Regions from separate parts of the Coprobacter tertius genome, predicted to be linked through region 1. Evidence: riboswitches for the same ligand, from Rfam matches in the RefSeq annotation. Region 1 holds a riboswitch; each other region holds the start of a gene.
The links. Region 1 has a riboswitch for cobalamin ahead of NMU02_RS10290 (TonB-dependent receptor plug domain-containing protein). Riboswitches for the same ligand answer to the same signal wherever they lie in the genome.
Positions count from the first base shown of each region.

Region 2: linked by a shared signal. The riboswitch ahead of NMU02_RS06690 (hypothetical protein) and the one ahead of NMU02_RS10290 (TonB-dependent receptor plug domain-containing protein) in region 1 are both predicted to bind cobalamin.
Region 3: linked by a shared signal. The riboswitch ahead of NMU02_RS09600 (YncE family protein) and the one ahead of NMU02_RS10290 (TonB-dependent receptor plug domain-containing protein) in region 1 are both predicted to bind cobalamin.

Region 1 is NZ_JANDHW010000010.1:15,657-18,849, reverse strand. Features, by position in the region: partial or broken gene NMU02_RS13770 (YncE family protein) at 1-573, shown strand, start outside; cobalamin riboswitch at 1,546-1,751, shown strand; gene NMU02_RS10290 (TonB-dependent receptor plug domain-containing protein) at 1,875-3,193, shown strand, end outside.
Region 2 is NZ_JANDHW010000005.1:148,078-151,270, forward strand. Features, by position in the region: gene NMU02_RS06685 (Maf-like protein) at 1-386, shown strand, start outside; gene NMU02_RS06690 (hypothetical protein) at 360-1,556, opposite strand; cobalamin riboswitch at 1,778-1,974, opposite strand; gene NMU02_RS06695 (MFS transporter) at 2,079-3,193, opposite strand, start outside.
Region 3 is NZ_JANDHW010000008.1:132,688-135,880, reverse strand. Features, by position in the region: gene NMU02_RS09605 (ABC transporter substrate-binding protein) at 1-420, opposite strand, end outside; gene NMU02_RS09600 (YncE family protein) at 512-1,564, opposite strand; cobalamin riboswitch at 1,700-1,902, opposite strand; gene NMU02_RS09595 (response regulator transcription factor) at 1,946-2,587, opposite strand; gene NMU02_RS09590 (hypothetical protein) at 2,586-2,813, shown strand; gene thrC (threonine synthase) at 2,881-3,193, opposite strand, start outside.

The DNA of each region.
Region 1 (3,193 bases):
GATAATAAACTTTTTGTTGCCAACTCGGGTGGCTATATGGCCCCTGATTATGACCGGACGATATCGGTCGTTGATTTATCTTCCTTTACCGAAGTCAGAAAAATCGATGTAGCCGTCAACCTCCACCGTATTAGAACCGATAATTACGGAAATATGTATGTTACCTCCCGCGGCGATTATAAAGGTACTCCTTCTGATATTTATGTCATCGATCCTTATACCGAACAAGTAAAAGGAAAATTAAATATACCGGCCGACAATCTCTGTATCAGTGACGATAAAATATACATATACAGTAACGACTGGCAAGCAGATACGGGACACGGTAACTCTTCATACGTTTTATACAGTATCACAGCAGGAAAAATTATTTCGGACCATTTTATCAACGACGGTACCGAAAAGAATATTGCCCTGCCGTACGGTATTGCCGTAAATCCCGAAACAAAAGAAATTTTCGTTACAGATGCTCCCTCTTTTACCGATCCCGGAAAACTCTACTGCTACTCCTCCGGCGGTTATTTACAGTGGAGTACGACAACCGGCGATGCACCGGCACATATCGTCTTCACACGATTACAATTAGTACATCCCGACAAAAGGCCAGACACCCCACAAACCGGTCCGTCGCCTTACATCACAAAAGTCCTCGACTATCGCCCGGCACCCGGACAAAATATAAATATACTCCCCTATTACAAACCGGGAGATACACAGAAAGACATGAATGAAAAAGTTCTGAATGCTATCGGAAACAATCGTCAAGGGACAATCTCTTTAGGAGCATACGGTGGATATGTAATCGTTGGCTTCGATCACACGATCGAAAATAAACCGGGAGAAAAAGATTTCAGAGTACTTGGAAATGCTTTTTCCTCGATGATCGATAGTCGGGGAGGCAGCTCTGAACCCGGAATACTTATGGTCGCATACGACGAAAACGGGAACGGTATGCCCGATGACGACGAATGGTACGAATTAGCCGGCAGTGAATACAATAAACCGGAAACACTGAAAAATTATACGATCACCTACGACCTGAATTCAATAGGGAATACATCCTCTCAGTATATTCCATGGAAAGACAGCGAAGGACAAAACGGTTATATACAAAAAATACAATTTCATAACCAACCGTACTATCCCCAGTGGATCGAAACGGGTAAATTAACGTTTTCAGGAACGCGACTCGCTCCAAACGCAAAAGATATAGGTGTTAACGGAAGCAGCTATTGGGTACAATATTTTTATGATTGGGGGTATGCCGATAACAAACCGAACGATTCCGACGATTCGTGTTTCGATATAGATTGGGCTGTAGATGCGCAAGGAAATAAAATAAGTCTGCCGGGAATCGATTTTATTAAAATATATACCGGTGTAAATCAATATTGCGGACCTATGTTAGGAGAATCTTCTACCGAAGTCTCCGGTATTATCGACCTACATCTTATTCAATAGGCTAATACATAATTTATTATATTTCATTTTTAATATTTGATTCTAATAAAATAAGTAATACTGGTTGTAATTTTAATATTTCTTTCTACCTTTGCCAAGCATTGGTTCCAGACCGCCATTTCCGGCGATCGGATTAAAAGGGAATCAGGTGAAAATCCTGAACAGTCCCGCTGCTGTAAGTTTCATACAGACATCATAAGCAAAACCATTGCCACTGGAAGATTTATTTCCGGGAAGGCTGCTTAATGATGGAAACAAGTCAGAAGACCTGCCATGCCTACAATTTTCAATAGCTTTCGAGGAAAGAGCAAATTGAATACAACGATAGTTTAGCGTCATCCCGCGCATTTTTTATCTTTTGTATTTTTGCATTTCCATCCGGCTATTCAGTTTTTAATTGCTAACGAGCGAGGATGAGAAATTTTTACAAACACAAAATTTTATCGGTAACCGTATCTTTTCTTTATCTTTTCCCGGTTTTTTCACAAAACCGGCTCGACTCGATCCAACACTTGCCCGACGTAACAATAACCGCAAAAACATTTAAAGAAGTTATCCCTTCACAAAAGCTTAGTGGTAAAGAACTGGAAAAACTCAATAGCCAAAGCGTAGCCGATGCTCTTCGTTATTTTTCGGGAGTACAATTAAAGGATTATGGAGGTGTAGGAGGGATAAAAACCGTAAATATCCGAAGTATGGGTAGTCAGCACGTCGGTGTTTTCTATGACGGCATTCAAATAAGCAACGCACAAAACGGGCAGGTAGATCTGGGCATGTTTTCCCTCGATAATATCGAAGAAATTTCTTTGTATAACGGACAAAAAAGCGAGATTTTTCAACCAGCTAAAGATTTCGCTTCTGGAGGAGCCATATATTTGCGTTCGAGAAAACCTCGTTTTACCGAGGGGAAGACTACGCACCTGAAAGCGACTCTAAAAGCCGGATCATTCGATGTCATCAACCCTTCGCTTTTATTCGAATACAAAATCTCTCCCCAAATAAATACCTCCTTCAGTGCGGAATGGCTCAATGCGAGCGGAAAATATAAATTCAGATACCGGCGTGTCAATCCAGCCGGCGAAATCGCTTACGATACGACTGCTACCCGTCAAAACGGCGATATAAACGCTACACGCCTCGAAGCCGGACTATTCGGTACGATAAAAGACGGAACCTGGCAAGCCAGATTTTACAATTATAATTCGGAAAGAGGTATTCCGGGAGCGATCGTAAACAATGTATGGAGACGCGGCGAAAGAATATGGGATACCAATTCTTTCATGCAAGGTACGGTACAAAAAGAATTCACTCACCGTTATAAAAGCATGCTGAATGTAAAATACGCTTTTTACCGTACTCATTATGTAAATAACGATGATAAACTCATACAGGTAGATAACCTGTATAAACAAAAAGAGATATATCTTTCATCGGCCAATGTATATACGATATTGCCCCAGTGGGACGTATCGGTATCTTACGATTTTCAATGGAACGAATTACGCTCGGATATGAGGGATTTCGTTTACCCTACCCGCTATACTCATTTATTGGCAGCGGCAACTTCGTATACATGGGGACCTTTAAAGGTATTGGGAAGTTGTTTGGGAAGCTTTGTCAAAGACCGCATCCGAGAAATAGAGTCTCCCAAGCCCAAACGTATAGTTTCTCCATCTGCTTACCTTTCGGTAAAACCTTTCTCACGTCCTGAATTATACATAAGGGCATTTTA
Region 2 (3,193 bases), on a different contig from region 1:
TGATGAATGACGATACTTTACTGATAACAGCCGATACCATCGTATGGCTGGAGGGAAAAGTTTACGGCAAACCTCATAGTGCAAAGGATGCCCGTCTTATGTTAAAAACATTATCGGGAAAAACGCACGAAGTGATCACCGGCGTTACAATATGTACTAAAAACAAAGAATTATCTTTTACTGTAACGTCTCAGGTTTCTTTCGGGACGCTCGAAGACGAAGAAATAAACTATTACATCGATCGGTATAAACCTTTCGATAAAGCGGGAGCTTACGGAATACAGGAATGGATTGGTTATATCGGTGTCACTGGTATTTCGGGCTCCTATTATAATGTTATGGGATTACCTGTACAGCGTTTATATAGAGAACTGAAAACTTTCTGAATTTAGTTCTACCCTCGCTCTGTACTGCGTATTTTCTGTTACAGGAGAAAGAGAAAGATAACCGCTCTTCAACCGTCCGTTTTCTATAACTATCGGATAGCGTTTCTGTCTTTCGATGTGGTCTTTAAATAATTTTCCCGGCTCTTTCACAAAATCGACACAATAGCAACCTTCTGTCCCCGGCATGACGAAACGATCATAAAACAATCGGGATACCATTCCCATATTCATTCTTAAATTCATTTCTACACAGGGATGCAAGCGATAAACATTTTTTTCTTCATAAATCATCATGTCAATCCCGAGATACCCTTTATAAATACCGTTTAAAAACAATGCTAAAATACGGGACAAATGCATCTGCAAATTTTGCAATGAAGCCACCGGGATAAAATGCCCTAATTTATGAGCAATCGCCCGATCAGATGCCAAAAAGTTTTCTTTATAAACCCCTTTTTTATCGGTAAGAAAATAAGAATATCCGGCAAAATCGACTTTTCCGTTTCCGTTACTGTAAAATTCCATGGCAAAATCAACTACTTTATCATAATAAGGTTCCCCTATGATTTCTCCCTGCCTTCGTAATATTCCGTTACTCCACCGTTCTAAAGTAGTATCATATACGCCACGGCCCCAGCTCAACCCTTTTCCACTACCCGACCAAGGAGCTTTCAGTACAGTTCGGGAAGCACTTTCGAGAAAGTATTTCACCTCGGTTGCCGTTCTCAATCTTATAGGATTCACAGCGGGAAGCAATTCATAACCCGACTCTCGCAAATAATCGAGTATTTTTATCGTCACCGAACGATGCGAACAGACTCGTATTCCGGCCAGTTCCTCGGGAGTAGGAAGCATCGTTTTATCAACTCCATACCGAAGTAAACGATGATAAATTTCATTACTCCATCCCCAAGGAACAAACTCCGACGGCCGATCTCCTATCCCGCCAGCACCCACTTGTAACGGAAAAGATCCGAGTTGAGAAAAATCAGAAAGATCTATTTTATTATCTGTCAATACTTGTTCGCTCTCATCTGCATACCACACAGGTAAACAAGAAAGATCATAAGCGATCGCACGTGCCGCGGGAGGAGCCATATAATGGTCTCCGTTATTGGCGATCGCCAAATCATTTTCAGGATTAAATAAATGTATTACGGGATGAGCCATACGATAATTCCTTTTTTCGAAATACAAAAGTAATCAATTTTCATATCGCCCGCTTTTTTGCAACAAAAAAGCCTTAAATACAACTATCGTGTACCAAGGCTTTTCAGGATTGTAAAGAAACGGCGACAGGGATAGGAATTATCGCCATGAGTACCACAAATACAGAAAACAATATATTGGATAATATAAATCGTCTCTGAAACCCGTTCCTCGCAAGTTTCGGCAAAAACAAAGTATGGCAGGTCTTCTGACTTTCTCCTGTTTTATCCGCCTTCCCGTCATACAGACAGTGGCATTGGGTAATGAATAAAACAATAACGGAGATTCACAGCAGCGGGACTGTCCGGGAGTTACACCCGATTCCCTTTTAATCAACTTTGCAGAAAACAAAGTATGAACCAATACGTAACAAAAATACGATTCTTTTTTAGATGAAAAAAGGATTCGCCAAATTTTTTCCAAGAAAAAAACCGGTTTCTTTCAAAACCGGTTTTTCATAAATAATATCAGATTCAAAAAATATTATTTTTTTACTTTTACTCCAAATGAGCAGTAAGTCAGATATAATATACATATAAGAATTACGAATACCGAACCGTTCTGGCTACCGACCAAATCTGTTGCATATCCCATTAAAGGAGGAGCTACAGCACCGCCGAATACACCGGTGATCATAAGTCCCGAAATTTCGTTTGCTTTATCGGGTCTGCTCTGCAATGCCATAGAATAGATAATCGGGAAAATACTGGAAATTGTAAAACCGATAAGTCCTACGATAATATATATCGGCATTTCACCCTGTATAAAGAACAAAGAAATAATTGCGGCAATAGACACGATAATATTGATGCGAAAATATTTCATAGCCGAATATTTTGCCAAAACAACAGCACCCAACAAGGCTCCTATCGTACGCAATGCAAAATATACACTCGATCCGTATCCGGCTACATCATGCGGCAACCCGCAACGTTCGATTAACAATTTCGGAGAAAGAGTATTCATACCTACATCGGTACCTACTACAAAAATAATTCCGAGGAACAATAACAATATCGTTTTATCTTTCAGCAACCCGAAAGTCGCTCCCATTGAAGATGCTTTTTCCTGAGGTTCTTCTTCTACATGACTGAATATGAGCCACAACGTAGAAATTAAGGTGATACCTGCAAAAATCGGGAAAAGATACATCCAATCTCCCAAAGTATTCAGAGCAAAAGCTGCGATAAACGGCCCGCAAAACGAAGACACGGCTTTAATCACCTGACCTCCGGTAAGAGAACTCGTAAGAGCGTCTCCTTTTACCACATTCGTCAATAAAGGATTCAGCGATACTTGCAGAATCGTATTACCTATACCGAGAAATGCGAAAGCCAACATACAAGACGTCAGATTATAAGTTATAAAAGGCAGCATCATTCCGATAATGGTAATGATCATACTCACCAAAACCGTATTTTTACGGCCGATCTTATTCATAAGAATCGCGGTAGGTACCGATAATAAAAGAAACCAGAAAAATACCATCGACGGAATAAAACCGGCGAAAGTTTCACTCAGATCGAATGCCTGTTTTACATAAGTAGTCGCAATACCGACCACATCGCAAAACCCCATGACAAAAAATCCGAAAAGCA
Region 3 (3,193 bases), on a different contig from region 1:
ATCGGAAATACTACCGATACTTAATCCGTTTTGTATGTAAGGAATAGCGATGTATTTCGAGTCGCATACGCCGGTTATTTTCTCGATAGCGCCTAATTCATCGAGCAGGCTGCAATGTACCGAAGAGAATACCGATACTCGTTCGAGTGGGGTTCTAATCAAGGTCCCTTCCGGTAGAGTTTCAGGTAAATCCTTCTCCCGTGGTACGAGAATATAACGGTGCAATATGTGTCCGGGTTTCCATGGGTCATTTACAATCACTTCGGTATATCCTTCTCCCCGGTTTACTTTAAACCCTTCTGCATATGAAAGATGTGTACCGGCTGCAGTCGTCTCATTCTCAGTTGTTTTTTTGTTTTGACACGATAATGACAAGACCAAAAGAATAAAGACAGGCCAATGAAGGATTAATTTTTTCATGTTGTAAATCATTTAGTTAGGAAATCTGGGTAATTCTCGTGACTTAGAATCCGATTTATATTAATCTTGAATTTTAAATTTTTTATTCAAGTCATCTGACGTTGACCGTACAAACGGGATAATCGCCACCGGTACTCATTTTCTTTTTCAAATTCCCGTTACTGTCGAAGATATATACTTCTCCTCCTTCTGTTCCTTGTGAAGTTATATAAATGTCGCCGGACACTTCATCGGCACTCAGTTTATAAGGAGATGAACTGAATACGGAATAATCTTTGATAAAGGCGTTAGGTATTACCGCATCGGTTCGAGTGTCGAATACGGTGATCGTAGAAGAAGATCCGGTTTCATCGTAAACGGTATTCAGTAAGTAAAGTTTGTCGTTGCATATTGTCATTTCCGTAGCGGTGATATTCATCGGTGTTACATTGTTCGATGCATCGATCTTATATAATGCGGCGGGAATGTTCGCATAGAAATTACCCAAAGCGAGTACATAAATGTTTCCGGCACTGTTCTTAGCCAGGTATGCCGGATTAACGGCCACTTCAATTTTATTTTCCGTATCGTTAGTCAGGTCGACAACCGATACGGTTTTCTGACTTTGATCGTATGTGTAATCCGAGTTTGCCACATAAAGTTTATTATTGGAAATTACAATTTGTTCGGGATATTTCCCTACTGGGATTTCCTTTTTAATCTGCATTTCCGTTGTATCGATACAAGCTACTACGCCGGTAAAAGAAGATACGTAAACTTTTCCGTTGTCCGAGGTGAAGTAACGAGGTTTCTCTAATGTTTCGATCGTTTTCAACAATTTACTTTTTCGGTCGGTCACGTATATGGCATTCTGGTCGGTCATGGCAATATACATTTTCGATCCGTATACGATCATGTTGTTTCCCGTTTTTCCGAGAGCTTGGTTGTTTACGGCGTTAAAAATGTCTTTTGTGGCTATCTGCGTATTGGAATTGTAAAAAAAGAGATTGGAGTTATTAGCCGGATAACTTCCCGTATTAAGTACGTATATTCCTGCGAAAGGTTTTTCTGAAGGTTCGGGTTTGGGTTCGTCATCGCTGCATGAAGTAAAAGCGAATGTTAATGTCAAATAAAAAAATAATAAAGAGAGTCTGTTTTTTTTCATATCTTTTATCCGTTAATTAGTTTTTTATTAAAGAAGATCGGATAAAATATGAAGAAAGGAAGTTATAAAATGTGTTTTTTAAACGTATTTAATACGTTGTGACCTCCTATTCCCGACCTTTACCCGAAGTCTCGAATCAGTAATGATTTTCAGGCAGGTTTTCTGACTGTCTTCATATCGAAAGAACCTTCCCACCGGTATTACGGCAGTGGCTTAAGCAGGGCTTCGATACTTTTTTAGAAGATCACAGCTGCGGGTACAGTTCCGGACTTTCACCGGATTCCCTTTTAGGATAATTGTCGTTACGACAAATCCTCACCTTAAATCGCTGACAAATATAAGCTATTTTATTGGAAAGACAATGAATCCTGAATATTAGGTTTATATACAATATTCGGCAATATCGATAATGCCGGCTCTCATGGCGTATTTAGTAGCCTCATGCATGTTATTTACATTTATTTTCCTGAAAATATTTTTCCGGTGAGTATTAACCGTATGAAAACTCAGATGTCGTATGGTTGCGATTTCTTTGGTAGAATTGCCGAGAGCGATTTGTTTCAGTATTTCTGTCTCGGTTGCAGTAAGCCGTTCTGCCCGAATGCTCGTATTGTTTTTCGATATTAGTTGATTGCTTATTTCGTTACAGATATAGCGATGTCCTGAAAGAGTCTTTTGCAATCCCAGCAATATCTCTTCTTTAGAACAGTCTTTAAGCAGAAAACCGAAACGGTGGTTTATTACGATGCGGTTGATGAAATCGTCACTTAGTTCGTCCGAAAATAACAGCCAAGAAGAATCGGTATATCGTTCGCATATATTAATAAGTTCTTCTGGTCCCGAAAAATCGAAAAGTGTATAATCGAGTATCACGGTTGCCTCGGGTTGAGAAGATAAAAGTGAGAGTAATTCTTTTTTGCTATTACTTTCCGATGGTATTATATCGGGAAGTATTTCTGCAATCAGATGCCTCAATCCTTCTCGGCTGATAGCCTGGTTGTCGGCCAGAATAATTGTTTTCATGAATGGTGTTGATTCTTTATGGGACATATTGTGTTATTTTCCTTATTTCATATCTTTGTGTTTGGTAATAAAAACTAATAGATTGAAACAAAACGGTCGTCATCATAAAAACGCAGGGAAAAAGATTTCATCGGGAAGAAATCATAAATCTCCGTCTGGTAAAAGGGTTGGAAAATCAAAAGCCTGTAAGGCTGATAATGCCCGTAACCGTATTCTTAATCGTTGAGGATTATTCGGTTTAACCATTATCAACAAGTTAACGAGAATTGTCGATAACCTGTTGATAAAGTTTGTTATCTGCTGAGCAGAAATTTTTTAAAGGGTATAAAATCCGTAGTAAGTTCGATACTTTTTTTCTCTCCTTGCATAAATTCCTGTAATTTTATAGGCACGGTGATTTTATCATCGATAATATTTTCTACTGTATCGAGAAATTTTGCCGGATGAGCTGTTTCCAGGAAAATGCCTGTTTCGTCCGGACATAATCCGTCTATAAGAGCCTGATATCCGCATGCTCCGTGTGGGTCGAGCAAATAACCTGTTTCCCGGTAGGTTTCGGCAACAGTTTTCATGATTTCTTCATCGGTATAACTGTAGCCGCTAATG